DNA from 4 places in the Pseudochelatococcus sp. genome. Region 2 is predicted to be linked to each of the others. Evidence: predicted binding sites of a transcription regulator. Region 2 holds the regulator's gene; each other region holds the start of a gene.
The links. The regulator PhoB, encoded in region 2, activates phosphate uptake and scavenging genes when phosphate is short. The targets are predictions, from matches to a motif close to TGTCATNNANCTGTCAT.
Positions count from the first base shown of each region.

Region 1 (7,888 bases), on a different contig from region 2:
ATGCGACAGGGAGAGAATGGGAATGCGCTCCGCGGAACCCTGCGCCACGGGCGTCGAGAACAGTTTCGAGACATACTCGCCCAGTTTCGGCAGCCCCTCGATCACCGGCAGGAGACCGAAATCCGTCCACCAGGCGGCAAGCGCGAACAGGGCGGCGAAAATGACCACGCCGGCCAGCGTGGCGCGGAATTTCTCGCGGCGATGGTCATCGATGCGCCGACGCATGATGTCGTAAGCGCCGGATATCGGGGCACCGGATGTCTCGACTGACGTCATGACGCACACACTTCTCGCGGTTGCGGGAACACGGCCTGGTCTTTTGGTTCTGAGCGATCAGAATGCGCTCCTAGAGCACGAAGCGATCAGATTGAATCGCCATCCTGCTCTCAACTTCACATTTTACCGCGACTTGCGTTCAACTCGATGGATCGACTTGAACGCAAACGGCTCCAAAGAGCAGGCGGACGCGGACCGATGCGGCCCGCCCCGGCCGAAACCGGGCGGGCCGCATCAGGCTTGCGTGGATCAGTTCTTGCGGCCGCCCGTGGCCTCGGCCTGACGCAGCTTGATGATGTCTTCGTAAAGCTCAAGCGTCGCCTTCGCGTAGCCCTTGCCGGTGCCGCGCTCGATCGCCTGGTAGATGGCGGGGTGCTTCACGGGCAGATCGAGGTGGATCTGAAGCAGCTTCTCCTTCAGATCCGCCGGCAGATCGGCGCGGATCGCAACCGGGCCGTTCGGGATCTTGCCCGACTGCCAGATGATCTTGACGTCCTTCATGTCGAGGAGCTTCTTGTCCACCATCGCGCGCAGATTGCCGCGCGAATAGCCCTCGTTGATGTCGCCCTGGCCCGAAGTCCACGTCACGGCGACGTCATACTGCTTGTTGAGCACCGCGAGCACGCCCTGCTCATGGCCGCCGGCGAAGCCCACGCGCGAGAAGAACTTCTCGGGGTCCTTGCCCTCGGCCTTCAGCGTGGCGTTGGGGATCAGGTAGCCGGACGTCGAGTTCGGGTCGGCGAAGGCAAGCGACTTGCCCTTGGCGTCGTCGAGCGAGTTGATGCCGCTGTCGGCGCGCGCCACGGCGACCGAATAGTAGAAGGTGGAACCGTCGTTCTCTTCCGCGACGACGAGCGGCTCGATGCACTTGTTGCAGTCGAGATAGGCGCCGGCGAAGCCCGAGGCGCCGAAGGCGGCCAGCTCGACCTGCCCGGCGCCGATGGCCTGCATGATGCCGGCGTAGTCCGTGGCCGGATAGAGCTTGACCGGGATGCCGAGTTCCGTCTCGAGCAGCTTGCGGTAGTCCTCGTTGCGGGTCAGCAGGTCGGTGGCGTTTTCGCCGCCGATCAGACCGACGCGAAATTCCTTGACGGTATCCTTGTAGCCCTGGGCAGCGGCAGGGGCGGCGAGCGCGAGCGCGGCGGCGGCCGCGAGCATCAGCTTGCGAAGCATGGTGGTACTCCGTGAGAGTTGACAAGAACGGTGGGGCATGGCTCTTGCGCCCGCTGCCGGAAACCCCGCCGGCGGCGGGGTTCAGGCGGGAGTGGCCTCAGGTGCGAGCTTCCTGCCTGGAACGATGCTGGTCGAGGTGATGCGCTCGTCGAGAGCCGCGCCGTCGGTCCCATAGATCTGCCGCACCACGGCGTCGTCCAGCTCCTCCGGCGTGCCGTCGAAGACGATGCGGCCGTTGGCCATGCCGACGATCCGGTCGCAGTAATGGCGCGCGGTGTCGAGCGTGTGCAGATTGCAGATGACGGTGATGCCGTCCCGCTGGTTGATGTCGCGCAGCGCGTCCATCACCACCTTCGCGTTGAGCGGATCGAGCGAGGCGATCGGCTCATCCGCCAGAATGATCCGCGGCTCCTGAAGCAGGGTGCGGGCGATCGCGACGCGCTGCTGCTGGCCGCCGGAAAGCGTATCCGCGCGCTGCAAGGCCACTTCCGCGATGCCCAGCCGCTCCAGCGCGCGCAGCGCGAGCGTCCGCTCGGCGTCGGTGAAGGTCTTGGTGAGCGAGCGCCACAGCGGCACGTGATTGAGGCGGCCGGTGAGCACGTTGGTGAGCACGTCGAGCCGGTTGACCAGGTTGAACTGTTGGAAGATCATCGCCGCGCGCGAGCGCCAGTTGCGCAGCGCCGCGCCGCGCAGGCGGGTGATGTCCGCATCCTCGAACAGGATGCGCCCTTCGGTGGGATCGATCAGCCGGTTGATCATGCGCAGCAGCGTGGACTTGCCGGCGCCGGAGCGCCCGATGACGCCCACCATGCTGCCGACCGGAATCTCGACCCGCGCATCGGCCACCGCAGCCTTGTCGCCAAATCGCCTTGTCACGCCATCAATGATCAGCACCGCTCATGTCCTCATGTCGCTACCCGCCACGACAGATGCGTTGTGACAGTGTTGCGCAACACAACGATGACAATCGGCACCGGAACCGCCCATCCGTGTCGGAAGTCTTCCACGGACGGCCAGGAAATCAACCGTCCCGCATCAGCCGCCGATACCGAGCGACTTGAGCTTGCGGTGCAGTGCCGAACGCTCCATGCCGATGAACTCGGCGGTGCGCGACACATTCCCCGAAAAGCGGTTGATCTGGGCGATCAGGTACTCGCGCTCGAAAATCTCGCGCGCGTCGCGCAGGGTGAGGCTCATCAGCTTCTCGCCGCCCGCGCCCGCGGGCGTGGTGGGCACCAGCGTGCCGATTTCGGCCGGCAGCATGTCCGCCGTGATGGCGGCGTCGGGCTCGCCGCCGGCCAGGATCATCAGCCGCTCGACATTGTTGCGCAACTGGCGCACGTTGCCCGGCCAGTCGTGGGACTGGAGCACCGCCAGCGCATCATCGGCGATGGCGCGCCGCGGCAGGCCCGTCGCCTGCGAGATCTGGTCCATGAAGAAGGTGATCAGTTCCGGCACGTCCTCGCGGTGCTCGGCGAGCGAGGGCACCCGGATCGGCACCACGCTGAGCCGATGATAGAGATCCTCGCGGAAGCGCTCTTGCGCGATCTCGTGCGCGAGGTCGCGGCCGGTGGAGGCGACGATGCGCACATCGACATGCACCCGCGCCGTGCCGCCCACGCGCTGAAAGTTCTGGTCGACGAGCACGCGCAGGATGCGGCTTTGCGTCTCGCGCGGCATGTCCGCGACTTCATCTATATAAAGCGTGCCGCCGTGGGCCTCTTCCAGCGCGCCCACGCGCCGCCCGCGCCCGTCGCCGCTCTCGACGCCGAAAAGCTCCTGCTCCATGATGTCGGGCGTGATGGTGGCGGCGTTGATCACGACGAAGGGCGCCGACGCCCGGCTGGACATGGTGTGGATGGTGCGCGCGACCAGCTCCTTGCCCGCTCCGGGCGCGCCGGTGATCAGCACGCGGGCGTTGGTGGGGGCCACGCGCTCCACGGTGAGGCGAAGCTGGTTGATGGCGGCGGAATGGCCCACGATGCGGCTGGCCTGCACGGAGCGCGCGCGCAGATCCTTCACCTCCCGGCGCAGGCGCGACGCCTCCAGCGCGCGTTCCGCCACCAGCACGAGGCGGTCGGCCTTGAACGGTTTCTCGATGAAATCGTAGGCCCCGCGCCGGATCGCGGAGACGGCCGTCTCGATATTGCCATGGCCGGAAATCATGACGACCGGCAGCTCGGGATTGTTTTCCTTGACGATATCGAGCACCTGCAACCCGTCCAGCCGGCTGCCCTGCAACCAGATGTCGAGGAAGACCAGATGCGGGCGGCGTGCCTCGATGGCCGCCAGCGCCTCGTCGGAACTGCCCGCCGTGCGCGCCCGGTGGCCTTCGTCCTCCAGAATACCCGCGACGAGATCGCGGATGTCCGCCTCGTCGTCGACGATGAGAATGTCAGCGCTCATGCCCTGGCTCCCGGTTCTCGCCGCCGACCCTCTCATAGGGCCGGACAGGCTCGGTTGATGCCGCCACCTTTTCCGGCGCGGCCTGCCGCCCCGCCGTGCCCTGCAGGGGCAACCACAGCACGACGCGCCCGCCGCGCCCGCCAGGCGCGTCGAGAAGCTGGATGCCCCCGCCGTGGTCCTCGAGGATCTTGCCGACGATGGCGAGGCCAAGGCCGGTGCCTCCCTCCCGCGTGGTCATGTAGGGTTCGAGCAGCCGGTGGCGGTTCTCGCGCGGAAAACCCTTGCCGTTGTCCGTCACCTCGATGACGACGCGGTCCGCCTCGCGCCGGACGGCGACCGTGATGCGGCCGGCCCCGCGCTCGGCCTCCGGCACGGCCTTGACCGCCTCGGTGGCGTTCTTGACGATGTTGGTCAGCGCCTGCGACAGCAGCCGGCGGTCGAAATGGGCGACGATCGGCGCTTCCGGCAGCTCCTGCGCGAACACGATGTCGGGAGAGCCGACATGCATCAGGAACAGCACCTGCCGCACCGTCTCCACGATATCCTCATCCGCCTGCGCGGGCTTGGGCATCCGCGCGAAGGAGGAGAACTCGTCCACCATGCGCTTGATGTCGTCGACCTGGCGCACGATGGTTTCCACGCATTGGTCGAACACCTGCCGGTCCTCGGTGATCACCTTGCCGTATTTGCGCCGGATGCGCTCGGCCGACAACTGGATGGGGGTCAGCGGGTTCTTGATCTCGTGCGCGATGCGCCGCGCCACGTCCGCCCATGCGGCGGTGCGCTGGGCGGAAACGAGCCCGGTGATGTCGTCGAGCGTGATGACGAACCCGCGATCCTCGCCTTCGTCCTTCTCGCTGGTGACGCGCACGTTCAGCATGCGCTCGTCGCGCCCGCCGCGCGCCAGCGACACCTGCCCCTGCGACACCTGCCCCTGCGCCAGCGCGCGCCCCTGCGCCTGCGCGCGGCGCACGCTTTCCAGCGCCTCCGTGACCAGATCGGCGATTTCGGGAATGACCTCGGCGGCCGGGCGGCCGATCAGCTCCGCCGCCGGGGTGCCGATCAGCGCCTCGGCCGAGCGGTTGACGATGTTGACGATGCCCTCGCCGTCCGTGCCGATGACGCCCGCCGAGACGCCGGCGAGCACCGCCTCCGTGAACCGCCGGCGCTGGTCGATCACCTCGTTGGCGGCCACGAGCCCGTCGTGCTGCTGGCGCAGCTCCGTGGTCATCTTGTTGAACGTGGTGCTGAGATGGCCCAGATCGCCCTCCGTCCGCAGCACCGGCACGCGCACGTAGAAGTTTCCGCTCGCCACCTGATCCGTGGCGTGGATGAGGCGGCGGATGGGCGACACAAGCCTGTTGGCGAGACTGAGCCCGAACCAGACCGCCGACAGCAGCACGATCAGCGCCACCAGCGCGAACATCAGCGCGAAGACGACCTGGATCGTGACCTTCTTTTCCTCGAGCGCCTGATAATACGCCACCCCCACCTCCGCCACGGCGGGAAACTCCACCGCCCGCGGGTCGACGGGCCGGGCGACGTAGAGCAACGTCTCTTCCTCCCATTCCAGACGCAGGATGGAGCGGAAAAGATTGCCGGATTGGGGAATGAGGCAGATCGGATCGCGCGAATTGGCCGATTCGATGTCGTCCGGGCTCGGGCCGGGCAGCCGCTCGTTCTCGTCCGCGTCGACGCGCTCGACGATGGTGCCGTCCGGCTTCACCAGCATGGCGACCGGAAAGCCGAGAAAAGTGGCGCGCGAGCGCAGGAAATCCTGAAACAGCTTGCGGTCGGCCCGGTAGAGCACCAGCGCGCGATTGAGGTCGGCGGCCATCAGGTCCGTCTCGCGGGCCAGATTCCGGCATTGGCTCTCGCGATAGGCGTCGGCGATTTCCGACGTGTTGGCGATCAGCGCCTTCAACGAATTGGTGAACCAGGGATCGAGCCCGCGCTCCAGCGTGATCGAGGCGACGACAGCCACCAGCACGGCGGGAAACGCCGCGACGAGGCTGAACAGCGAGACGATGCGCACATGCAGGCCCGCCGCAGCCGCCCCGGCCCGGCGCGCCCGCACGATCGCCCACGTCTCCCACACCACGATGCCCGCGAGCAGCGCCACCAGAATGCCGTTGCTGACCAGCGCCCACACCACCACGGAATGCGTGGGCAGGATCGGCGTCAGCCCGGCGAGCACGAGAAAGGTGGCCAGCGCCGAGCACAGCCCCAGCCCCACCGCCACGGTGCCGAGGATGCCCGAGACGCGCGCCTCGCGCTTGCGCCGTTTCTCCGTAACCTGAACCAAGCCGCCGCCGCCCTCACGCCAGCAGGACCACGCCGCAGCCGCGCCACCGGCAACCCGATTCGCGGCAATGGTGTATCCGTACAACACTGTTGTATGGATACGACAACCCGCCGCTCCTGTCAGCAGTTTTATTGATCGCCAGAGTGGTTCGGAACGTCGAGACGGTTCGGGTCGCCGTGTTCGTCGATGACCTGCATGACGCGGAAGCCGAGATCGGCTTTCGCGCCGTCGCCCGTCAGCGCCGCCGCCGTGCGCCGCAGCCGCTCCAGCGTGACGGCGAACATGGTGGGAAAGCCGGCTTCCCATGCCGATGACGTCCGCCAGCCGCCGCCGGCGCGGGGCTGGCGCGTGGGCTCGGGGGATTGCACGAGGATGAAGCGGCGCCGGAAGCCGGCGGCGATATCCGCCCGCCACAGGCCATGCGCCGTGGAGCCGGAGCCGGCGAAAAAATCCATCACCGCATCGCCGTCTTCCGTCACCATGTCGATCAGGTAGGCCATGAGGCCGGAGGGTTTGGGATAGGGCATGACATCGGCCCCGAACAGCGCCCGCAGTTCCGCCGTTCCGTCTTCGTTGGTGGGCACGCCGTTGGTGCGGTAGGAAAGCAGGCTCGCGGTCTTCTTGCGCGCCTGCGACCGGCTCACGAGATTGGGCCGGAAGGGGACCTTGCGGATGGTGATCCGCGCGCCCTCCGCCACGAGGGCATCGAGCGTCGCCTGTGCATAGCGCCATTCGCCCTTCAGCCGGAAGGCGTTGCGATTCGCGCCGTCGCGGATTTCCACCGCGTCGAGCAGTTCGGTGACGATGTTGCCGGCGGACATGTCCTGCGGCGCAATGAGGCCGTCGCCGCAGCCGAACGAGACGGACGCAGCGGGAAACGTCAGCACCTGCAAGCCGTTCCCTGCATTGTTGAACGGATATTTCTTCCCCGACGTCACGGAGCCGGCCGTAAAGGCGGGGGCCCTGGCGCGGTCGCGGGCGAAGCAGACGATGAACTCCGTCACCCGGCCCATGCGCGCATCGAGAAACGACGGCTTCTTCTTCCGCTCCCAGATCAGATGTCCGCAGAAATTCTCGTCGCCGAAGATCTCGCGGCCGATCTGCGTCAGGCTGTCCAGTTCCTCGTCGCCGATGCTGATGAAGATCAGCCCGTCGTCGCGCAGCATTTCGCGCGCAAGCACGAGACGAGGGTACATCATCGACAGCCATGCGGCATGCGGCCGCAACCACACGGGCGCCCGCTCCGCATCCGGGATGCCCGGATCGGCCGCACGAAAATCGTCGCGATAGGGCAGGGGCCTGCCGGTGTTGTAGGGCGGATCGATGTAGACGAGCTTCACGCTGCCGGCATGGTCCGCCAGCAGCAGCTTGAGAGCGTCGAGATTGTCGCCCTCGATCAGCAGGTTGCGCGTGGCGTGCGGGGAAAGGCCGGCCTCCGGCGCGTCGCGCAGGCGAAGCGGCGTCGGCGTGCGGGCGGCGCGGCGGGCCTCCGCCTTGCCGGGCCAGATCAGGCCGAAAGCGGGCAGGGAATCGCTCTCCGGCGCGTCGTCAGGCGATCGAACATTCACGCGGAGCGGTCTCCCGCCGCCGGCCACCATGGCAATGCATCATGAAAACACGCCATATGAAAATACGCCATGAAAACCCGGCAAGGAACTCGGTCGGGGAATCCGGGCAAGGAACCCTGGCAAGAGAACTCAGTAAGAAAACGGCCCCCGGAGCGTATCC
Region 1 is NZ_JBMNUS010000012.1:89,307-97,194, forward strand. Features, by position in the region: gene phnE (phosphonate ABC transporter, permease protein PhnE) at 1-276, opposite strand, end outside; gene phnD (phosphonate ABC transporter substrate-binding protein) at 526-1,449, opposite strand; gene phnC (phosphonate ABC transporter ATP-binding protein) at 1,531-2,343, opposite strand; gene ACOYJQ_RS16405 (sigma-54-dependent transcriptional regulator) at 2,485-3,855, opposite strand; gene ACOYJQ_RS16410 (ATP-binding protein) at 3,845-6,160, opposite strand; gene ACOYJQ_RS16415 (site-specific DNA-methyltransferase) at 6,289-7,728, opposite strand.
Region 1: the regulator PhoB is predicted to act here: its motif matches at 2,399-2,415, upstream of phnC (phosphonate ABC transporter ATP-binding protein).

Region 2 (7,888 bases):
AATCTGAAGTTCTACTACGGCAGCACGCTGGCGCTGAAGGGCATCAATCTGCCGCTGTACGACCGGATCGTCACCGCCTTCATCGGCCCCTCGGGTTGCGGCAAGTCGACGCTGCTGCGCGTCCTGAACCGCATGTACGATCTTTACCCCGGCCAGCGGGCCGAGGGCGAGGTGCTGGTGGACGGGCAGAACGTGCTCGTTCCCAACCAGGACCTGAACGCCCTGCGCGCCAAGGTCGGCATGGTGTTCCAGAAGCCGACGCCGTTTCCGATGTCGATCTACGACAACATCGCCTTCGGCGTCCGCCTCTACGAAAGCCTGAGCAAGGCGGAAATGGACGAGCGCGTCGAATCCTCCCTGCGCCGCGCCGCCATCTGGGACGAGGTCAAGGACAAGCTCAACGCTTCCGGCCAGAGCCTTTCGGGCGGCCAGCAGCAGCGCCTGTGCATCGCCCGCACCGTTGCCGTGAAGCCCGAGGTCATCCTGTTCGACGAGCCGTGCTCGGCGCTCGATCCGATCTCGACGTCCAAAGTCGAGGAGCTGATCGACGAGCTGAAGGAAGACTACACGATCGCCATCGTGACGCATAACATGCAGCAGGCGGCGCGCGTGTCGCAGTTCACGGCGTTCATGTATCTGGGCGAGCTGGTGGAATTCGCGGAAACGACGAAGATCTTCACCGCGCCGCAGGACAAGCGCACGCAGGACTACATCACGGGCCGCTTCGGCTGATCGGGCGTATGGACCGGGCGGTGCGCCGCATCGCCCGTGCCGCCTTCAGACAGGGATATTTGGTGATGGCCGAACATATTGTAACTTCCTTCGACGCCGATCTCGAACTCTTGCGCAGCAAGATCGCCGAGATGGGGGGCATTGCCGAGAAGCAACTGGATGATTCCACGCGCGCGCTGGTGCGCCGCGACGTCGCCCTCGCCCAACAGGTCATCGATGCCGACGTGCGTCTCGACAACCTGCAACGCGAGATCGAGGATCTTGCGGTGTCCACCATCGCCCGCCGCCAGCCGGTCGCGGTCGATCTGCGGGATATCGTCTCGGCCATCCGCGTGGCCGGAGATGTCGAGCGTATCGGCGATCTGGCGAAGAACACGGCGAAGCGCGTCCTGGCCATCAGCAGCGAGTTGCAGCCGGCCAAGATCGTCGTCGGCGTCCAGCACATGAGCGATCTCGTGCAGGCGCAGCTCAAGGACGTTCTCGACGCCTATGCCCAGCGCGACGAAAAGAAGGCGCTCGACGTCTGGAACGGCGACGACCGTATCGACGCGCTCTACAACTCGGTGTTCCGCGAGCTTCTCACCTATATGATGGAAGACACGCGCAACATCACGTTCTGCACGCATCTGTTGTTCCTTGCCAAGAACATCGAGCGCATCGGCGACCACACGACCAACATCGCCGAGACGATCTACTTCCTGACCACGGGCGAGACGCTTGCGGGTGAGCGCCCCAAGGGCGACACCACGAGCTTCGCCACGACCGCAACGCTCTGAAGGCGGCAGGTCCCGGAGTACCCCACGGCGCTCCGGGGCCGTGCGCCGTCAAGGCGGGCTCTGCTTGCGCAGCCTCGCGGGATGCGCCGTCCCGAGGGGTCAGGTGGAACGTACAGGGAAAGATGGACAGCTCGGGCGATGCACCGGTCATCCTCATATGCCGCAAGCGCACATGATCCTTTCGGAGAACGGTCCGAAGGGGTTGCTCGCGTTGCGCGGCGTCTCCGCGCGACAACCTCCGCCGAATTGCCGATGAGGACAGTGTAGCCTGAGCACGTGAAGATTCGATGTCTCGCAATGGTTGCGGGCGGTTCCACGAGGATATCATGGTAGGACCACGCATTCTCATCGTGGAGGACGAAGAGCCGCTGGCGCTGCTTCTTCGTTACAACCTCGAAGCCGAAGGCTACTTCGTCGACAGTGTCGGACGCGGCGACGAAGCGGAGATCCGGCTCCGGGAGCAGGTTCCCGACCTGGTTCTGCTGGACTGGATGTTGCCGGGCCTCTCCGGCATCGAGCTGTGCCGGCGCGTGCGTGCGCGCGGCGACACCGAACGCCTGCCGATCATCATGCTGACGGCGCGCGGCGAGGAGGGCGAACGGGTGAGGGGACTCGCCACGGGCGCCGACGATTACGTCGTCAAGCCTTTCTCCGTGCCGGAACTGCTGGCGCGCGTGCGCGCGCTGCTGCGGCGCACGAAGCCTGGTCATGTGGCGACACTGCTGCTGGCGGGCGACATCGAGCTCGACCGGGAAACCCGGCGCGTGCGCCGCAACGGCCGCGAGTTGCACCTGGGGCCGACCGAGTTCAAGCTGCTCGAGTTCCTGATGCAGAGCCCCGGCCGCGTCTTCACCCGCGAGCAATTGCTCGATGGCGTATGGGGCCACGATGTCTATATCGACGAGCGCACGGTGGATGTGCATGTCGGACGGTTGCGCAAGGCCATCAACCGCGCCCGCAGCCCCGATCCGATCCGCACCGTGCGCGGCGCGGGCTATGCTTTCGACGAGACATTCGCGCGCGCCGAGTAGAGCGCTTTGCGACCGTCCCGCCGGAAGGATTTTGCCCGGTGCGGGCTCATGCAAAAGCCGCCGGATCGTCCGGCGGCTTTCTTCTTTTGCCGTGATGGGGCGGCCCCGGCTCAGGCGCGCTTGCGGTCCCGGCGGCGATCGAGAACGGGCTGGTAGGCGATGCTGGCGTGATGCGCGCAATAGGGCATGCCGATCACCGCCCGCGCGCCGCAGAAGCGGAAATTCGGCGACGTGGGATCGCCCACCGGCCAGCGGCACATGTACTCGCGCAAATCCATGATGGTGACACGCTCGGAAATCGGCACAACGACATTCTCGCGCGTGACCGGCACGAGATCGGCGGCCGGGCTGCGGACGGGATCCTCATCCGGTTCCACGGCCAGCGGCGCGGCCGCGAGCGCGGCGTTGCCGAAGGTCGGCGCCATGGGCTGCGGCGCCGGGGCGGGAGGAACGATGGCCGCCGGCGGAACCTGGCGCGGGGCGGGCGCGAGCGGCTCGGCAGCCTGCGGCGGCTTGCGCGGCGCGCGGACGGTCTGCGCCGCCGGCGCCTTCGCGCGGCCCGACAGGCCAAGACGATGAACCTTGCCGATCACCGCATTGCGGCTGACGCCGCCGATTTCCGTCGCAATCTGGCTGGCGCTCAACCCGTCGCTCCAAAGCTTGCGCAGTTGCTCGACGCGCTCGTCAGTCCAGGTGTTGCCGGGATCGCTCATCATTCATGCTCCATCTCGCCACGCCCCGCGGGGAATCCCTCGATGCCCAAACGGAATCCCTCATTTCGCCGGCAAACGACTCATTGCCGGACGCAACGTTCACCTCATGGGAAACGCTGGAAGAGGCAGCCGGACGATATTCCGTGGCTCTCACGCGGGAAACTACAATATGCTGCGACTCTCCGGCAAGAGTCATGCGTCGATTGGCGCGCAATTTCCCACAGGAGAGATCGTAAACAAATCCTTGAACGCCGCGAAGAATGCTGTGAATGCGGGCGATATCAAGGCGATGGCGCGAAATTCGCAATTTTTCGCCGCGAGCGCCGACGGCGGGGCGCGGCGGAGTTTATACTTGAATGTCTGCGGCATCGATCATAAGATACTAGGGAGTTGCCGCCCTGTGGGGCGGCTTTTCCGTTTTCCGTCGCCGGGTGGCCGGCGCGGGCGGCGGGTTTTCCGGGGCGCGTGCGCCGTCTGGCGGCCTTTCGCGCGCGGCCTGCCTTCTCTGGAGTATGGTGCCTTGACATCGCCTCTTCTGCCAACCTATGCGCGGGCCGACGTCGTTTTCGAGACCGGGGAGGGCGTATGGCTCGTGGCGCGCGACGGTCAGCGATATCTCGATCTGGGGTCGGGCATCGGCGTCAATGCGCTGGGCTATAACCACCCCGGATTGCTGGCTGCGCTCGGCGCGCAGGGCGGCAAGCTGTGGCACATCTCGAACCTGTTCCGGAACCCGCAGGCGGAGCGCCTCGCGCAACGGCTTGTCGACGCAAGCTTCGCCGATACGGTGTTCTTCACCAATTCCGGCGCGGAGGCGCTGGAATGCGCGATCAAGACCGCGCGCAAGTATCATGCCGCGAACGGCCATCCCGAGCGCTTCCGTCTCGTCACCTTCGAGGGCGCTTTTCACGGGCGGACGCTGGCCACGATCGCGGCCGGCGGCCAGCAGAAATACCTTGAGGGCTTCGGACCGAAGGTCGAGGGTTTCGATCAGGTGCCGTTCGGCGATTGGGATGCGCTCGCCGCCGCGATCGGGCCCGAGACCGCCGGCATTCTCATCGAGCCCGTGCAGGGCGAGGGCGGCATTCGCGCCGTGCCGCCGCAGGACCTGCGCCGGTTGCGCCAGATCGCCGACGATAACGGCCTGCTGCTGGTCCTCGACGAGGTGCAATGCGGTATCGGCCGCACGGGCAAGCTTTTCGCCCACGAATGGGCCGGCGTCACGCCGGACATCGTGGCCATCGCCAAGGGCATCGGCGGCGGTTTCCCGCTGGGCGCGAGCCTCGCGACGCGCGAGGCGTCGAAGGGCATGACGCTCGGCACCCACGGCACCACCTTCGGCGGCAATCCGCTGGCGGCGGCGGTGGGCAACGCCGTGCTCGACGAGATCCTCGCGCCCGGCTTCCTGGAGGGCGTGCAGGAGAAGGCCGGCCTCTTCCGCCAGCGGCTCGCGGAACTGAAGGACGCCTTTCCCGACGTGTTCGAGGATGTGCGCGGCGAGGGGCTGATGCTCGGCCTCAAGCTCAAGGTGCCGAACACGGAGTTCGTCAAGGCAGCGCTTGCGCGCCGGCTTGTCGTGATCGCGGCGGGGGATAACGTGGTGCGCTTGCTGCCGCCGCTCATCATCGGCGAGGCGGAGATCGGAGAGGCCGTCGCGGGGCTCGGCGAAGTGGCGCAGACGTTTCGGGCGCAAACTCTTCAGGCGGAACCGGACGCAGGAAAAGCAGACGAAAGACAGGCAGGATGAGTAACGGCAACGGAGCCACGGAAGGCCGGAAGGTGCGGCATTTTCTCGATCTCGGCGATTTCTCGGGCGAAGAGGTGCGCGCGGTGCTCGATCTCGGCGCCGCCATCAAGGCGGGGCGCGTGAAAGGCGGGCCGCAGGCCAGCCGCCCGCTGGCCGGCAAGGTGCTGGCGATGATCTTCGACAAGCCCTCCACCCGCACGCGCGTCTCCTTCGATGTCGGTTTCCGGGAGCTCGGCGGCGAGCCGATCATGCTGACCGGCGCCGAGATGCAGCTCGGCCGGGGGGAGTCGATCCCCGATACGGCGCGCGTGCTGTCGCGTTTCGTCGATGCGATCATGATCCGCATTCTCGATCACGCCGCGATGCTCGAACTGGCGGAATATGCCTCGGTTCCGGTGATCAACGGCCTCACCAAGCTGTCGCATCCCTGCCAGATCATGGCGGATGTGATGACTTTCGAGGAGCACCGCGGCCCCATCAAGGGGCGCACGGTGGCGTGGACCGGCGATTCCAACAATGTGTTGACATCGTGGATTCAGGCCGCCGCGCGGCTCGACTTCCGCATCGCGGTGGCGACGCCGCCCGGGCTTGCGCCGCGCGCGGATCTCGTCAAATGGGCGGGGGGGCAGGGCGCCGAGGTGCTCGTGACCGATGATCCGTTCGAGGCGGTGAAGGGGGCGGATGCCGTCGTCACCGATTGCTGGGTGTCGATGGGCGACGACGACGAGCGCTATCGCCACAATCTGCTGCGTCCCTATCAGGTCAATGAGAGGCTGATGGCGGCCGCCGGCAAGGATGCGATCTTCATGCATTGTCTGCCGGCCCATCGCGGCGAGGAAGTGACGGATGCGGTGATGGACGGGCCGCAGTCGGTCGTGTTCGATGAGGCCGAGAATCGTCTGCACGCGCAAAAGGGCGTTCTGGCCTGGTGCTTCGGCGTCACCGCGCCGGCCGCCGACGGAGGGCGGTGAGCGTGGCGAGCGGACAGGAGCGCGTGCGGGACGGCTTCCACGCGGGGCCTGCCGAGGGCGCGGATGACAGCGTGCTGCCGTTCGCCGTCGAAGGGCTCGATGTGCGCGGGCGCGCTGTGCGGCTCGGGCCGTCGATCGATCTCATCCTGTCGCGCCACGGTTATCCGCCCGCGGTGTCGCGCGTGGTGGGAGAGGCCGCGGCGCTGGCGGTGCTGCTCGGATCGGCGCTGAAGTTCGAGGGGCAGTTTCAGTTGCAGACGCGCTCCGACGGGCCGGTCGGCATGGTCGTGGTCGATTTCGACACGCCCGACAGGCTGCGCGCCTGCGCGACGTTCGACGCCGAGCGCCTCGCGGCGGCGGAAGCGGCGGGCGAAACCGGCACCGGCGCGCTGCTCGGCTCCGGCCATCTCGCGCTCACCATCGATCAGGGCGCGGCCATGTCGCGCTATCAGGGCATCGTCGCTCTCGAGGGGGACGACTTCGAGGCGGCGGCGCATACGTATTTTCGCCAGTCCGAACAGATTCCGACGCATGTGCGGCTCGCGGTGGGCGAGGAGACGTCCGGTGCGGGCGAGGCGCGCCGCACCGGTTATCGCGCCGGCGGCGTGATGGTGCAGTTCCTGCCGCCGACCGGCGCGGGCGCCGCGCGGGCTTCCACGGAGGCGCAGGACGAGGATGCCGATGACCGCTGGCGGGAGGCGCATCTGCTGGCCGAAACGGTGGAGGATCATGAACTGATCGATTCCACGGTGTCGAGCGAGCGGCTGCTGTACCGGCTGTTCCACGAGCGGGGCGTGCGCGTGTTCGAGGCGCAGCCGGTGCGGGAAGCCTGCCGCTGCGATCGCGACCGCATCCTCGCCACGCTGTCGCGCTTCGACGACGACGACAGGCGGGCCATGGTGGGCGAGGACGGGCGCATCGGCGTCACCTGCGAGTTCTGCTCGCGCCATTACGACATCGACCCGGCCGAAATCGGCATCGAAACGGGCATATCGGAGGGAAATACGCAGTGAGCGACGATATCGTCAAGGACAGCAACGGCACGCCGCTGGCGGACGGTGACTCGGTGACGCTGATCAAGGACCTCAAGGTCAAGGGCACTTCGGAGACGCTGAAGCGCGGCACGCTGGTCAAGAACGTCCGGCTGACCGGCAAGCCCGGTGAAATCGAGGCGAACACGAAGCAGGTAAAGGGGCTCGTGCTCAAGACGGAATTCGTCAAGAAGGCGTGATCGCCGGCCGGTCAGGCCACCTGCCCGGCGGGCAGGGCCGGATTGACGAAACGCTCGCCGGGCGCGAGGCTGGCGCCGTGGCGCGTGGCGACGCCATATTCCAGATGGCTCGCGATGCGCCGTGCGCGCTCCAGAAAGTAATCGGCCGCGGCGGGCGGGCAGACCTCCCGTGCAGTCGCTTCGAAAAGCCGCAGCCAGTGGTCGAAGTGGCGCGCGTCCACGGGCAGGTTCAGGTGCTTGGGCATCGGGCGGCCGTGATAGCGCCCGCTCATGAGCGTCACCGACGACCAGAACAGACGCATCTGCGCAAGATGGACATCCCAATCCGTGACATGGGCCTCGAACACGGGGCCGAGAACGGCATCTTCACGGACGCGCGCATAGAACGTGCCGACAAGGCGCTCGATCATGCCATCGTCGATTCCGGTGGCCGCCGTGATTTCGGCCACGATCTGCGCCCTGCGTGCTGCGGATTCTTCCATGCCTGCCTCTCCGGAGCAGTTTGCGTGCAGGTCGATCGATCTGAACGCAAATTGCAGTAAAATATGGAATTCAGAGCGGCGTGCATTCGAGCGGAATCGTCACGCCGCTCCAATACCCGCTCATGCGCGGACATTATCGCGAGGCGGAACTATAAGCTTGTTGTCGCGGTGATGAAAGCGCAAGAATGTCGCATATCTGTCGCAT
Region 2 is NZ_JBMNUS010000007.1:70,679-78,566, reverse strand. Features, by position in the region: gene pstB (phosphate ABC transporter ATP-binding protein PstB) at 1-732, shown strand, start outside; gene phoU (phosphate signaling complex protein PhoU) at 798-1,508, shown strand; gene phoB (phosphate regulon transcriptional regulator PhoB) at 1,835-2,539, shown strand; gene ACOYJQ_RS11730 (GcrA family cell cycle regulator) at 2,650-3,252, opposite strand; gene ACOYJQ_RS11725 (aspartate aminotransferase family protein) at 3,773-4,999, shown strand; gene argF (ornithine carbamoyltransferase) at 4,996-5,970, shown strand; gene ACOYJQ_RS11715 (Hsp33 family molecular chaperone) at 5,973-6,983, shown strand; gene ACOYJQ_RS11710 (alkylphosphonate utilization protein) at 6,980-7,201, shown strand; gene ACOYJQ_RS11705 (group III truncated hemoglobin) at 7,213-7,683, opposite strand.

Region 3 (7,888 bases), on a different contig from region 2:
ACGCTGCACATAGCGCTCGATCAGCACGGCGGCGCTGCCGAAGCTGTTGATGGCCTCGCGCTGGCAGGAGGCGAGGTTTTCCGCGAATGCATCGGCGGAGGCGACGATGCGCATGCCCTTGCCGCCGCCGCCGGCGCTCGCCTTGATCATCAGCGGATAGCCGATGCGCTCCGCCTCCGCCGCCAGCAGGTCGAAATCCTGATCCGCGCCGTGATAGCCCGGAACCAGCGGCACGCCGGCCTTCTCCATGAGGCGCTTCGATTCCGCCTTCAGCCCCATGGCCGAAATGGCGGCGGCCGGCGGGCCGATGAAGATGAGCCCCGCTTCCGCGCAGGCGGCGGCGAAGTCCGCGTTCTCGCTCAGGAAGCCGTAGCCGGGGTGGATGGCGTCCGCGCCCGTTGCTTTTGCGGCTGCGATGATTTTCTCCGCCCGCAGGTAGCTGTCCTTCGGTGCGTTGCCGCCGAGCGGCACGGCCTCGTCGCAGGCGGCGACGAATTGCGCGTGGGCGTCGATGTCGGAATGGACGGCGACGGTGCGGATCGCCATGCGCCGGGCTGTCGCCGCCACGCGGCAGGCGATCTCGCCACGGTTGGCGATGAGGATTTTCTTGATTCTTCTTGTCATGTCATCCTCCGCCTATGATTGCGCCAGCCATGACGGCTTCGTCTTGTTGAGGAAGGATTGCACGCCCTCGCGGCCCTGCTCCGAGGCGCGGATATCCGCGATGCGGGCGGCGGTGTCCGCGACGAGCACATCGTCGATGGCGCGTCCGCCGACTTCCCGCAGCAGCCGCTTGCAGGCGGCGAGCGCGTCGGGCGAGGCGGCGAGGAAGTGCTTCAGCACTTGCGTCACCGTCTCGTCCAGCGCGTCCGCATGCACGGCGTCATGTACGAAGCCGATGGCCGCGGCTGTTTGCGCCGAAAACACTTCCGCCGTGAGGAAAAACCGCTGCGCCGCCCGTGCGCCGAGCGCCGCGATGACATAGGGCGCGATGGTGGCCGGGATCAGGCCGAGCTTCACCTCGCTCAGGCAGAAGCGGGCCGTGTCGGCGGCCACGGCGATGTCGCAGGCGGCGACCAGCCCCATGCCGCCGGCGAACACGTCGCCCTGTACGCGCGCGACGACCGGCTTCGGGCATTCGTGGATGGTGCGCAGCATGGTGGCGAGCGCGCTCGCGTCGGCGAGATTTTCGGCGTGGGTGTAATCCGCCATGCGGCGCATCCACGAGAGATCCGCCCCGGCGCAGAACGCCTTGCCGTTTGCGGCGAGCACCACGGCGCGGATTGCCTCGTCGCGGCCAAGCGTGGCGAAGGCGTCCGTCAGCGCCACGATCAGCGCGTCGTCGAAGGCGTTGCGCACGTCCGGGCGGTTCAGCGTCACCGTGGCGAGCGGGCCGTTCCTGTCGATCAGCAGGTTGCTCATGCTTCCCTCACATGCGGAACACGCCGAAGCGCGGTTCGGGAATGGGCGCGTTGAGGCTGGCGGAAAGGCCGAGCGCCAGCACGCGGCGCGTGTCGGCGGGGTCGATGACGCCATCGTCCCACAGGCGCGCGCTGGCGTAATAGGGATGGCCCTGGCGCTCGTATTGCTGTCGGATGGGCTCGCGGAAGGCGGCTTCATCCTCCGCGCTCCAGGTGCCGCCCTTCGCCTCGATGCCGTCGCGGCGCACGGTGGCGAGCACGGCGGCTGCCTGTTCGCCGCCCATCACGGAGATGCGCGCGTTGGGCCACATCCACAGGAAGCGCGGTGAATAGGCGCGTCCGCACATGCCGTAATTGCCGGCGCCGAACGAGCCGCCGATGATGACGGTGAACTTCGGCACATTGGCGCAGGCCACCGCCGTCACCATTTTCGCGCCATGGCGGGCGATGCCCTCGTTCTCGTATTTCTGGCCGACCATGAAGCCGGTGATGTTTTGCAGGAACACGAGCGGAATGCGCCGCTGGCAGCACAGCTCCACGAAATGCGCGCCCTTGGCCGCGCTCTCCGAAAACAGGATGCCGTTGTTGGCGACGATGCCGACCGGCAGTCCCTCGATATGCGCGAAGCCCGTCACCAGCGTCGGTCCGAAACGGGCCTTGAACTCGTCGAACTCGGAAGCGTCCACGATGCGGGCGATGATCTCGCGCACGTCGAAGGGCTTGCGCGTGTCGGTGGGGATGATGCCGTAGATCTCGCGCGTGTCGTATTTCGGCGGTCTGGCCTCGATGACGTCGAGCGGGATTTTCTTGGTGCGGTTGAGGTTGGCCACCGCCCGGCGGGCCAGCGCCAGCGCATGCGTGTCGTCGTTGGCGAGATGGTCCGCGACGCCGGACAGGCGCGTATGCACGTCGCCGCCGCCGAGCGCCTCGGCGCTCACCACCTCGCCGGTGGCGGCCTTCACCAGCGGCGGGCCGGCGAGAAAGATCGTGCCCTGATTTTTCACGATGATGGTTTCGTCGCTCATCGCCGGCACATAGGCGCCGCCCGCCGTGCAGGAGCCCATGACGACGGCGATCTGCGCGATGCCTTCCGCGCTCATGTTGGCCTGATTGTAGAAGATACGGCCGAAATGATCGCGATCGGGAAAAACCTCATCCTGATTGGGCAGGTTCGCGCCGCCCGAATCCACCAGATAGACGCAGGGCAGGTTGTTCTGCTGCGCTATCTCCTGCGCCCGCAGGTGTTTCTTCACGGTGAGCGGAAAATAGGTGCCGCCCTTCACGGTGGCGTCGTTGCAGACGATGACGCATTCGCGCCCCGCTATGCGCCCGATGCCGGCGATGACGCCGGCGGAAGGGGCGGAATCGCCGCCGTCCTTCTCCTTGTAGACGTTGAAGGCGGCGAGGGCTGAGATTTCGAGGAAGGGCGTGCCGGGATCGAGCAGCAGTTCCACCCGCTCGCGCGGCAGCAGCTTGCCGCGCGCCACATGTTTTTCGCGCGCCGCCGCGCCGCCGCCGAGCGCCACTTCCGCAAGGCGCCGGCGCAGGTCGTCCACCAACGCCTGCATGGCGTCGCTGTTCGCCTGAAAATCCGCGCCGCGGGGGCTGATCCTGCTGTCGATGGCCGCCATGATCAGTTTCCTGTTTCGTTGAACAGTTCGCGGCCGATCAGCATGCGCCGGATTTCCGACGTGCCGGCGCCGATCTCGTAAAGCTTGGCGTCGCGCCACAGGCGTTCGACCGGAAATTCCTTCGTATAGCCCACGCCGCCGAGCGTCTGGATGGCCTCGCCGGCGAGCCATGTCGCCTTTTCGGCCGCGAAGAGGATTGCACCGGCCGCGTCCTTGCGCAAGGTGCGTGCGTGATTGCCGCGGTCGCACGCCTTGCCGAGCGCGTAGACATAGGCGCGCGCCGCCTGCCACGTCGTATAGATGTCGGCCACCTTGCCCTGCATGAGCTGGAATTCGCCGATGGCCTGGCCGAACTGCCGGCGCTCGTGCAGATAGGGCACGATGGCGTCGACGGCCGCCGCCATCAGCCCGAGCGGCCCGCCGGAAAGCACCGCCCGCTCGTAGTCGAGGCCCGACATCAGCACGCGCACGCCGTTGCCCACGCCGCCGAGCACGTTTTCCTCCGGCACTTCCACATTGTCGAAGAACAACGGGTAGGTGTTGGAGCCGCGCATGCCCAGCTTGTCGAGCTTCGCGCCGGCCGAGAAGCCCGAAAAATCCTTCTCCACGATGAAAGCGGTGATGCCCTTCGGCCCGGCCGCCGGATCGGTCTTCGCGTAGATCACCAGCGTGTCGGCGTCGCCGCCGTTGGTGATCCACATCTTGGAGCCGTTGAGGACGAAGCGGTCGCCTTTCCTCTCCGCGCGCAGCGTCATGCCGACCACATCCGAGCCCGCGCCCGGCTCGCTCATGGCCAGCGCCCCGACATGCTCGCCGGAAACGAGCTTGGGCAGGTATCGCGCACGCTGCGCGGCGTTGCCGTTGCGGTTGATCTGGTTCACGCACAGGTTGGAGTGCGCGCCATACGACAGGCCGATCGCGCCCGAGGCGCGCGAGACTTCCTCGACGGCGACGATATGCGCCAGATAGCCCAGGCCGGTGCCGCCGTATTCCTCGCTCACGGTGAGCCCGTGCAGGCCGAGATCGCCGAGCTTGCGCCACAGCGGGGCGGGAAAGAGGTTGTCTCCGTCGACATCGGCGGCGATGGGCGCGATCTCCTTCGCGGCGAACGCGCGCACCGCCTCGCGCAGTGCTTCGATATCCTCGCCGAGATCGAAATCGAGGCCCAGGAGGGATGATGTCATGGCGCTTCTCCCGATTGCATGCATGCCGGTTGCCGGCTCGTTTCGAGCAAGACTAGTCCGCCTTCCGCGCCGATTGTCGCCACAATGGTTGCAATTTCCGCCATCCTGAGAAATGATGAAGCCATGAGGGATTGCCGTGAAAACAAGCCGGCGGCGATTACGCCGATTGCCTTTGTCAATGCCATATCAATGGCTTATGAACGCCGCGGGATGCCCTTCGGCCGGGCCCTGGAGGTGGCACGGATTGCGCCGCCGTTGCTGGGCGACGAGAGCGCGCGCGTCACGGCCGAACAGTTCGAGGCGCTGTCCGGCCATGCGATGCGCGAGCTGGACGACGAGGCGCTCGGCTGGTTCTCGCGCCGCCTGCCGTGGGGCAGCCACGGCATGCTGTGCCGGGCTTCCGTCACCGCGCCGGACCTCGGTGTGGCGCTCAAGCGCTGGTGCCGTTGCCACGGGTTGCTGGTCGAGGATATCCGGCTCGCGCTCAGCGTGAGGGGCGGGGCGGCGACCATTGCCATCCGCGAGCGCCGCGCGCCGGGGCGGAAAGGCGTGCCGGAATCGCTGCGCGAATTCTGCCTCGTGTCCGTGCTGCGCATGGTGCACGGCTTTGCCTGCTGGTTGATCGACTCGCGCATTCCGCTCAACGCGTTGTCGTTTCCGTTCCCGCGTCCCGCGCACGCGGACGCCTATCGGGCGATGTTTCCGGGCGTGGCGCGGTTCGATGCGGCGGAAGCCGGTTTCAGCTTCGACGCCAATTATCTCGCGCTGCCGCCCTTGCGCGACGAGGCGGCGACACGGACGATGCTGCAAAAGGCGCTGACGCTGACCGTGCTGCAATACCGCCGCGACCGCCTGCTGGTGAACCGCGTGCGCATGCTGCTAAGGGCGCGGATGGCCGGCCGCGCCCATGTCCACAGCCCCGCGCCGGGCCTGCCGGACGCGGAGGAACTCGCCGCAATGCTGAACATGTCGAGCCGCACCCTGCACCGCCAGTTGCGCGAGGAAGGCGCGTCGCTCCAGCGGATCAAGGACGAAGTACGGCGCGAACGCGCCATCGAACTGATGCAGCGCAGCGACCGGCCGCTGAAACAGATCGCGCATCTGGTGGGGTTTCAGAATGAAAAGAGCTTCTCGCGCGCCTTCCGCCTGTGGACGGGCGAAACGCCCGGGCTTACCCGGCATCGGCGCGCGCAGACGTGAGGCGGCTTACGTTTTCTTCCACAATGCGCCGAGACTGTCGTCAAAGCGTCATCTCCCTGTCAACTAATCATCATCCCGTCAGCCTATTGCATCAGCAAATGGATCGAGCGCCGCGCGTCCCGAGGGGCGCGTGGTGCTGTGTTTGTGGGATTGACGATGCATCCCTGCGCGTTGCGGGGTCATCCGGCTTTGGGGGATATGACAATGGCGAACAAGGTGATGACCTCGGTTGCGGCGCTTGCCGTCTCGCTCGCGCTGACCGCGCCCGCGCTCGCGGCGACGGAAATCCAGTGGTGGCATGCGATGGGCGGCGAGCTTGGCGTCAAGCTGGAGCAGATCGCGCAGAACTTCAACGCCACGCAGGCAGATTACAAGATCGTTCCGGTCTACAAGGGCAGCTATCCCGAGACGCTGACGGCCGCCATCGCGGCTTTCCGCGCCAAGCAGCAGCCGGCGATCGTGCAGGTGTTCGAGGTCGGCACGGGCACGATGATGGCCGCCAAGGGCGCCGTCTATCCGGTCTACAAGCTGATGGCCGATCACGACGAGCCCTTCGATCCGAAGAGCTTCCTCGCGCCGGTGGTGGGCTATTACACCGATACGCAGGGCAACATCCTGTCGCTGCCTTTCAACTCCTCCTCGCCGATCGTCTATTATAACAAGGACGCGTTCGAGAAGGCCGGTCTCGACCGCAACACGCCGCCCAGGACCTGGGCCGAGGTCGAGGCTTTCTCGAAGAAGATCAAGGAATCCGGCGCCGCGAAGTGCGGCTTCACCACCGGCTGGGTGTCGTGGGTGCAGCTCGAGAACTTCTCCGCCCTGCACGACAAGCCCTACGGCACGCTCGAGAACGGCTTCGGCGGCCTGGGCGCGGAGTTCACCTTCAACGGCGACGCGCAGGTCAAGCACTTCACGAACCTGAAGAAGTGGTCGGACGAGGGCATCTTCCAGTACGGCGGCCCGGTGGGCGGCAACGATGCGCCGCCGAAGTTCTATTCGGGCGAATGCGCCATCTACATGAATTCGTCCGCCTCGCGCGCCGGCGTGGTCGCCAACGCCAAGACCTTCGAGGTCGGCTTCGCGCCGCTGCCCTTCTATGACGATGTGATCGCGGAGCCGAAGAACTCGATCATCGGCGGTGCCACGCTGTGGGCGCTTCAGGGCCGCCCGGCTGAAGAGTACAAGGGCGTGGCGAAGTTCTTCTCCTACCTGTCGAAGCCCGAGGTGCAGGCCGAATGGCACCAGGCGACCGGCTATCTGCCGATCACCTACGCCGCCTTCGAGCTGGGCAAGACCCAGGGCTACTACGAGAAGAACCCGGGCGCGGACATCGCCATCAACCAGATCACGCGCGGCGAGCCGAGCGTCAACTCCAAGGGCATCCGCTTCGGCAACCTCGCGCAGGCGCGTGACGTGATCGACAGCGAGTTCGAGGCGCTGCTCGCCGGCAAGAAGAGCGCGAAGGAAGCGCTCGACGCGGCGGTTGCGGGCGGCAACCGCATCCTGCGCGACTTCGAGGCCGCCAACAAGTAAGTGCGCTTCCGGCGCCACGAGCTTTCGCACCACGAGCTTTGGCACCCTGAGCGAAGCCCGCGCCGGTCCGGCGCGGGCTTCCCGCCTTCCGATGGGATCGGCCCGCCCGCATGCAGACCAAGCGCACGATCTTCCCGAACAAAATCCTGCCTTACGCGCTGCTCGCGCCGCAGATCGCCATAACGGTGGTGTTCTTTCTGTGGCCGGCGGGGCAGGCGATCGTGTCGTCGTTCCTGCGCGAGGACCCGTTCGGGCTTTCCACCTCCTTCGTGTGGTTCGCCAACTACACGCGGCTTTTCGACGACCCGGCCTATCTCGATTCCCTGTGGGTCACGGCGGTATTCGCCGTCGCCGTCACTTTCTGCTCGATGTCGATCGCTCTGCTGCTGGCGGTGGCGGTCAACCGGCTGATCAGGATGGGCGGCGTCTACACCACGCTGCTGGTGTGGCCCTATGCGGTTGCGCCGGTGGTGGCGGGCGTGCTGTGGTGGTTCCTGTTCAATCCCACCATCGGCCTGCTGCCCTATCTGCTCTCGTTCGCGGGCGTCAACTGGAACCACCGCATCAACGGCGACCATGCCATGATCATGCTGGTGGTGGCGGCGAGCTGGAAGCAGATTTCGTATAATTTTCTGTTCTTCGTCGCCGGATTGCAATCGATTCCGCGGTCGCTGATCGAGGCGGCGGCCATCGACGGCGCGGGGCCGTGGAAGCGTTTCGTGACGATCATCTTCCCGCTGCTGTCGCCGACGACCTTCTTCCTGCTGATCATCAACATCAATTACGCCATGTTCGACACGTTCGCCATCGTCGACGTCACCACCGGCGGCGGGCCGGCGGGGGCGACGAACATCCTCGTGTACAAGGTGTTCGCGGACGGCGTGCTGGGCCTCAACATCGGCTCGTCCGCCGCGCAGTC
Region 3 is NZ_JBMNUS010000002.1:89,350-97,237, forward strand. Features, by position in the region: gene ACOYJQ_RS03900 (acetyl/propionyl/methylcrotonyl-CoA carboxylase subunit alpha) at 1-624, opposite strand, end outside; gene ACOYJQ_RS03905 (enoyl-CoA hydratase/isomerase family protein) at 637-1,422, opposite strand; gene ACOYJQ_RS03910 (carboxyl transferase domain-containing protein) at 1,430-3,052, opposite strand; gene ACOYJQ_RS03915 (isovaleryl-CoA dehydrogenase) at 3,055-4,236, opposite strand; gene ACOYJQ_RS03920 (AraC family transcriptional regulator) at 4,447-5,436, shown strand; gene ugpB (sn-glycerol-3-phosphate ABC transporter substrate-binding protein UgpB) at 5,656-6,969, shown strand; gene ugpA (sn-glycerol-3-phosphate ABC transporter permease UgpA) at 7,080-7,888, shown strand, end outside.
Region 3: the regulator PhoB is predicted to act here: its motif matches at 5,472-5,488, upstream of ugpB (sn-glycerol-3-phosphate ABC transporter substrate-binding protein UgpB).

Region 4 (7,888 bases), on a different contig from region 2:
CGTAGGCGCCGATGGCGACGGAGGCGGTGAGCGCGTAGGCGGCGGCGAGGCTCGGCGCGATCTGCGGCAGCATGATGCCCAGAAGCGCCCGCAGGCGCGAGGCGCCCATGGAGCGCGCCGCCGCGATCTGCGCCGGATCGAAATTCATGATCGCCGGCAGCACGATCAGCACGACGCGCGGAATGAGATAATAGGAATAGGCGAGCCCGAGACCGAAGACCGAATAGATCATCCGCCCGACAACGGCGGGATCGAACCCCAGTTCCGCCAGCAGCAGCGTGACGAAGCCCGCGCGCCCGAACACCAGAATGAAGCCGTAGGCCACGATCAGCCCGGAGAAGGTCAGGGGCAGGGTGATGGCGACGAGCGTCGCCGTGCGCAGGCGCGGTGCGAAGCGCGCCAGCGCGATCGCCACCGTCACGCCGACCGCCAGCGAGACCAGCGGTGCCAGCGTGCCGATCAGGAGGCTGCCGCGCAGCCCGTTCCGGAACACCGGGTCCGAAAACACCCGCGCCACCGCACCGCCCGCATCCGATGCCGCCTCCAGCAGAATCGAGGTCGCGGGCAGCGCGAAGAACAGCGCGAAAACGAGCGCGCCGGGCAAGGCGAACAGGGCTGCGAGGTGTCGCGGCATCGGGATCGTCCGGGTTTGCCCGGCGCGGGGAGCGCCGGGCAGGATGCAAAATTTACTGTCCCAGCACGGCCTTGGCCCAGCCGGCGTCGATTTCGGCCTTCTTCGCCGTCGCCTTGGCGATGTCGAGCGGGCGGATCTGCGGCGCGGCGGGCAGCTTGTCGGCCACGCTCGCGGGCAGCTCGACGCCCGGCACGGCGGGACGCACGAAGCCCTCGGCGAAAATGCCCTGTCCGAAATCCGTGGTGATGAAGTTCAGCCACAGCTTGCCGGCGTTCGGGTTGGGGCCGTTCTTGACGAGGCTGATGGCGTAGGGCGCGGCGGCGGAGGCTTCCTTCGGGATGACCACGGCGATATCGTCGCCCAGGCCGTCGATGTACTTCGCCTTCAGGCCGTCGTTTTCATAGCCGATCCAGATCGGAATCTCGCCCTTCACGAATTGCGCGTAGGGCGTGGTGCCGACATTGCGCAGCACGTTGCCGGACTTCGCCAGCTTGCCGAGATAATCGATGCCGGGCGCAACGTCGTCCTCGCTGCCGCCGTTGGCGAAGGAGGCGGCGAACGCGATCACCTGCCCCTGCCCCGTCGAGCGCGGATCCTGATAGACGATGCTGTTCTTGTATTCCGGCTTCAACAGGTCCGCCCAGTTTTCCGGCACGTCCTTGACAAGCTTCTTGTTGACGAGAAACGCCACGTTGAGCGTGTGGATGGTGAACCACTGGCCCTCGGGATGGCGGAACGGCACGGGCAGCTTGTCGAAGTTCACGGGCTTGAAGTCCGCGACGAGCCCCTTGGCGGCCGCGTCGAGGGCGGAGGCGGCGAAGTAATAGGCGGTGTCCGCCTGCGGGCGGTTGCGCGACTTGTCGAGCGTCACCACGGTCGTCGCCGAACCGATGTCGTTATAGACGAGCTCGATGCCCGGATAGCGCTTCTGGAACGCCTTGAACTGCGCCGCCCAGTTGGCCCAGGTCGGGCCGGTGTCGAAGGACACGACGATGCCCTCCTTCTGCGCCGCCTCGTAAAGCGCCTTTTCGCCCTCGTAAAGCTCCGGCCCCTCGAAAGCGAGGACAGGCGCAGCAAAAGCGAGCGGAGCCGCCAGCAGGGCTCCGAACAGCCAATTCTTCATCTTCGGTACCTCTCAAGTCGCAGCGGTCAATCCGCAGGCAGAAGCCGGACCGCGTCCGGCGGAATCGAGATGGCGGAAAATGCCTCCCGAACATGGGTGTTGAGCCGCACGCTCACACCGCCGACGACGAAATCGACGCGGCGCACGGGACCAAGATACCTGTCGGCGGCAACCGTGCCGGCGAACACGTTGACGCAGCCCGCCGGGACGCCGCCCGCGGCCGCCGGGCCGATCCGCTCCGGGCGCACCATCGCCGTCACCGCCATGCCGGGCGCGAACCCTCCCGTCTCCGCCGCGAGGTCGAAACCGGCGAGCGCGACGCGGCCGGGCGCGGCGACGCGCCCCTCCCAGAGATTGGCCTCGCCCACGAAGGCCGCGACGGCGCGGGTGGCGGGCTGCTCATAAAGTTCGCGCGGGGGCGCGACTTGCGCGATGCGCCCGCCCGCGATCACCGCCACGCGATCGCCGAGCGACAGCGCCTCCTCCTGATCGTGGGTGACATGCAGCGTGGCGATGCCGGCCTGACGCTGCACCTTGAGGATTTCGTCGCGCATGCCCACCCGCAGCGCCGCGTCGAGCGCTGAAAGCGGTTCGTCGAGCAGCAGGGCGCGCGGCGAGAAAACCAGCGCCCGCGCCAGCGCCACCCGCTGCTGCTGCCCGCCCGAGAGCGTCGCCGGGCGACGATCCGCGAAATCCCGGAGCCCGACACGCGCCAGGGCCGCGCGCGCCTGCTCCAGCCGCTGCGATCGCCCGACACCGCGCATCTTGAGCGGATAGGCGACGTTCCGCGCCGCGCTCATGTGCGGAAACAGCGCGTAGTTCTGGAATACGATGCCGAGCTGGCGTTCCTCCGGCCCGAGGCGGGTGACATCCCTGCCGTCCACCAGAATGCGCCCGCCATCCGGCGCGATGAAGCCCGCCAGAAGCTTCAGCAACGTCGATTTGCCCGATCCCGATGCGCCGATGATGGCCAGCAGTTCCCCGTCGGCAATGGAAAGATCGATGTCGAAGACGCCGATGCCGGTGCCGGGATAGGTATAGGAAACCGCCTCGAACACGACACTCATGCTATGCCCCCCGCACGGGCGCGCCGGCGCGCCCCGTCAATGCCGTCGCCAGCGCGGCGAGCACGGCGAGCACCAGCAGCACCACCGTCGCGGCGCAGGCAAAACCGGTCGCGCCGTAGAACGCCTGCAACAGCACCACCGGATAGGTGCGCGACAGAAAGCCGGACACGAGGTTGGAAAGCTGGAATTCGCCGATCGACAGCGCCGCCACCGTCAGCATGGCCGAGGTGAGGCTCGTGGCGAGCATCGGCAGCACGATGTCGACGAAGCGCGATCCGAACGGCGCCCCCAGCCCCGCCGCCGCCTGTTCCAGCGCCGGCAGGCCGAGCTGCTGCATGTCGGCCACCAAGGCGTTGACCGTGTAGGGCAGCGTGAGCACCAGATGACCCGCCACAACGATCCAGAACGTGCCGAGCCAAGGCAGCGCATCCGACGAGAACACCAGCACGAAACCGAACCCCAGCACCAGTTCCGGCACCGCGATCGGCAACAGCGAAACGAGCCGCGCCGCAAGCCGCACCCCGCGCCGCGCCGCCGCGTGAATGGCGTAGGCCAGCGGCAGGCCGACCAGCACGTTCAGCACGCACACCAGCGCCACCACCCGCAGGCTGGTGAAGAACGCGCGGCGAAAACTCGGATCGGCCAGCAACTCGGCATACCAGCGGCCCGTGAAGCCCCGGGGCAGCAACGTGTTCGTCCACGTCTCCCCCACCGAGCCGACAAGCAGCAGGGCGATCGGCGCGGCCAGAAACACCAGATAAAGAACCGCCACCAGCCCCACGGCACAAGCTCCGCTGAAAGACACCCGCTCCACCGAAAGATATCATCTTTGCATGAACGATACCGGCAGCGCCAATTTCATGCTTGATCGAAATCTTACATAGATGAAGTTCACGATGCTTTCATGACATATTCTTTACAGCCAGCCGGTCTCCGCGCGGCGCGGGGTCAGAGCGCGCGCGGGGCGGAGTCGATCACGCGCGGCGCATCTTGCAGCAGGTGTTGCGCGATATGGGCGATGACATCGGCGGGCGTTTCGCACGCCAGGACGCCGGGCACGAAAGGGGCGTCGCCCAGCGCCAGCACGGGGCGATCGAAGTGCAGGCCGTAGGCCATTTCCGTCAGCGTGCCGTAGCCGCCGCCGATGGCCACCAGCACCATGCTCGCGCGGGCGAGAATGGCGTTGCGCACCGGGCCGATGCCGGTCGCGATGGGAACGGCGACATAATCGTTGCACTCCCGCCACTCGGTATCGGGCAGCAGGCCGACGGGCAAACCGCCGGCCGCCAGATGGCCCTTGCAGGCAGCTTCCATCACGCCGCTCTTGCCGCCGCAGATCAGTTGCAGGCCATGCTCGCCCAGCGCCCGCCCCACCGCCTCGGCCAGGGCGTATTCCTTCTCGGAAGCGACGCGCGGGCCGATCACGCCGACAGGCACCCGCCGCGCCCGCGCGCCGGTGAAAACAAGGCGCAGCGCCTCCGGCGCGGAAGCGACGGCGGACAGATCGGGCGGGCACGCCTCGCCGGGCACCCATGACAGAAGCCAAGGATCGAACCGCTCGCAGAAGCGGTAGAGTGCGAGTTCCCCGGCCGACCAGGTCAGGGAAAGCGGGTCGTCATGATCGGAAAGTGACATACGGAACCCGTTTCTGGAGAACAACAACCATTATAATGATCGATAAATGACGCCCGTATGATCCGCAAGCGCGCCGGGCGTCCGATGCGCAAAATGTCCGCGACCGGCCACGGGCCGGCCGCGTCCATGCTTGCTTCGTGGTGTAGCTTACTTCGTGGTGTAGCCGCCGTTGACGAGAATCGTCTGGCCGGTCATCCACCACCCTTCGGAAACGAGGAACCGGATGTAGGGCACGATGTCCTCGATATCGGTCAGGCCGGTTCCGGAGAAGGCGGACAGCGCCGCCGCCGTCTTGTGGTAAGCCTGCGCCTCGACGCTTTCCTGTCCGTAGAAGAAGGGCGTATCCATCGGCCCCGGCCCGATGGCCGTCACCGAAATGCCGCGCTCGCCGAACTCCTTCGACGCCGCGCGGGTAAAATGCTCCACCGGCGCCTTCAGGCCGGCATAGGCGGCGTAGAACGGCGTATAGGCGCCGAGCAGCGACGTGACCACGGTGAGAATCTTGCCGTTGTCGTTGACGTGACGCCCCGCCTCCTTGAGAAAGAAGAAAGCCGATTTCGCGTTGATGGCGCTCATGTCGTCGTATTCGGCTTCGGAAATGTCGAGGATCGGCTTCTTCAGCACCTTGCCGACGGTGTTGATGGCGATATCCGGGCGCCCGATAGCGGCCACCGCATCGGCGAACAGCTTTTCGACCGCGCCGGCCGAGGTGAGATCGGCCTGAAGGGCGACGGCCTCCGCGCCCGACGCGCGCACCGCCGCGAGCGTTTCCTCGGCGTCCGCCCCGGCGGAATCGCTGTGGTAATGGATAGCAACGGCCTTCGCGCCTCGTCCGGCGAAGTCGCGGGCGATGAGCCCGCCGAGGTTTTTCGCGCCGCCGGCGATGATGACGGTCTTGCCCTCGATGCCGTGGGGGTTCGTTGCATTATGTGCGGTCATGGCGTTCGCCTTTCGTCATGCGGCCGCCGCGCGGCCGCTTTCGGCTTCGCACGATATCGTCTACGAATAACGGATAAAGATACAGGTTATGGTTTCACCTGTCGGTTGTTTCGACCAATCGGGAGCTTCGTTCCATCGTGGACCGCATCGACCTGTTTCGTATCTTCACACGCGTCGTCGAGTGTTCGAGCTTCACGCGCGCCGCCGATACGCTGCGGCTGCCGCGCTCGTCGGTTTCGGCGGCGGTGCAGGAGCTGGAAGGACGGGTCGGCGCGCGGCTGCTGCACAGAACCACGCGAAAAGTTTCGCCGACGCTCGACGGCGCGGCCTTTTACGAGCGCTGCCTGCGCCTCATCGCGGAGGTGGAGGAGACGGAAAGCCTGTTCCGGCGGGCGACGACGCCTTCCGGCAAGCTCAGGATCGATGTGCCGGGGCGCATCGGCCGCCTGATTCTCGCCCCCGCCCTGCCGACGTTCCTCGATCTCTACCCGGAAATCGACATCGAACTCGGCGTGACCGACCGGACCGTCGACCTGATCGAAGACCGCATCGATTGCGCGCTGCGCGTCGGCGTGCTGGAGATTTCGGGCCTCATCGCCCGCCCGCTCGGCGAATTGCCGCTCATCAACGTGGCGAGCCCCGGCTATCTGGCGCGCCACGGCACGCCCCGCACGCCGGACGACCTCGCCGGGCACTGGCCGGTGAACTACGCCTCGCCGTCCAGCGGGCGGGTCGAGGATTGGGAGTGGATGGAGAACGGCGAGGCGCGCGCCGTGCGCCTGCGCGGGCGCGTCACGGTCAACAGCGCGGAGGCGTATATCGCCTGTTGCCTCGCGGGCCTCGGCCTGATCCAGATTCCGGCCTATGACGTGAAGGCGCATATCGCGGCCGGCGAACTGGTCGAAGTCATGCCCGATCACCGCGCCCCGCCCATGCCGCTGACGCTGCTCTACCCGCACCGTCAGCATCTCTCCCGCCGCCTTCAGGTGTTTACCGACTGGCTGTCGGAGCTGCTGGCGCGCGACATCGGGGCCGCCTCATGATCCCGGACGCTCTTCACCGGCGGGCGAAGAACAGCACCGGCTCTTCCCGATAGAGATCCGCGAACAGCTTCGACAGGTTGGCGACCTTGGGCGCATCGTGAATGACGATATAGGGCTGGGCGGGATGGCGCGTCATGTAGTCCTGATGCTCGTCCTCGGCGGGGAAGAAGCCGCCCTGCGTCTCCACACGGGTCACGACCGGCTGCGGATACGCGCCGGACGCTGCGAGCTGCGCGATATACGCCTCGACGACCGCGCGCTGATCGTCATTGGCGGGAAAGACCGCCGAGCGGTATTGCGGCCCGACATCCGGCCCCTGGCGCATGAACTGAGTCGGATCGTGGGCGACGGAGAAGAACACTTGCAGGATGCGCCCCAGGCTGATCTGCCGGGGGTCGTAAGTCACCTCGACCGCCTCGGCATGGCGCGTGCGGCCGCTGGCGACGAGCGGATAACGCGCCGTCGCGGCCGTGCCGCCCGCATAGCCCGATACGGCGGCGGTCACGCCCTTCACATGCTGGAAAACGCCCTGCACGCCCCAGAAGCATCCGCCCGCCAGCACGATGCTGGCGGAGCGCGCCTCGCCCGCGGGCAGGTCGCGATGCGGCGGGTCGATCCGCACCTGCCCCGCCGCGAAAGCGGCCCCGGCAAACATGAGCCAGAGCGCCGCCAGCAACCCGCTCGCCGATCCGACCACGCGCGACATGTCAGCTTCTCCTCAGCCGAAGGTGAATGCATAGGCGCTCGCGCCCGGTTCCAGAAACTCGATCTCGAAAGTGTGCTCGCGGACATCGCCTCGCGCGCGAACGAGCTGGTAAAGCCGTTGCTGGCGCACCACGCCGTTGCCTTCCTCATCGACATCGAGCCCGTGATCCGCGCCCGGCGGCCCGCCGTCGACGCGCACCCGGAACGGCACGGGCCGGTCGGCGCCCTCGCCGCCCAGCACGAGATTGAGATCGCGGGCATGGAAGCGGAACACGATCCGCCCGCCCGGCGCGACCACCCGCGCGGCCTCGCCGCCGATCGTCCAGCGCCCCTCCAGCCCCCAGCGGTTGAGCGCGAGTTCCGCCGGCCGCGCGTAATCCGCGGCCTCGTCCCGCGCCACCGGCCCGGCGGAAGCGAACTGCGCCATGCGCTCATACCCCAGATAGGTCTCCGGCGAGCGGACGTTGGCCCAGTCCGCAGCCATCATGACGCCTTGCGGCGCAAGCGAGACGGGCGCGTCCTGCTGCGTGGAAACCGTACCGGTTTCCGCAAGCAATTGCTGAATGACCCGCTCCGACTTTTCATATTCGCCCTCACCGAAATGGTGATGGCGGATGCGGCCCTGCGTGTCGATGAAATAGTGAGCCGGCCAATAACGATTGTCCAGCGCGCGCCAGATGGCGTAATCGTTGTCGATGGCGACCGGATAGGTGATGCGGAGCTGGCGCACCGCCTCCCGCAC
Region 4 is NZ_JBMNUS010000006.1:43,962-51,849, reverse strand. Features, by position in the region: gene ACOYJQ_RS10575 (ABC transporter permease) at 1-634, opposite strand, end outside; gene ACOYJQ_RS10570 (extracellular solute-binding protein) at 687-1,757, opposite strand; gene ACOYJQ_RS10565 (ABC transporter ATP-binding protein) at 1,784-2,824, opposite strand; gene ACOYJQ_RS10560 (ABC transporter permease) at 2,826-3,629, opposite strand; gene ACOYJQ_RS10555 (TIGR00725 family protein) at 3,773-4,459, opposite strand; gene ACOYJQ_RS10550 (SDR family oxidoreductase) at 4,607-5,398, opposite strand; gene ACOYJQ_RS10545 (LysR family transcriptional regulator) at 5,536-6,441, shown strand; gene msrA (peptide-methionine (S)-S-oxide reductase MsrA) at 6,455-7,147, opposite strand; gene ACOYJQ_RS10535 (cytochrome c biogenesis protein DipZ) at 7,160-7,888, opposite strand, start outside.
Region 4: the regulator PhoB is predicted to act here: its motif matches at 4,495-4,511, upstream of ACOYJQ_RS10555 (TIGR00725 family protein).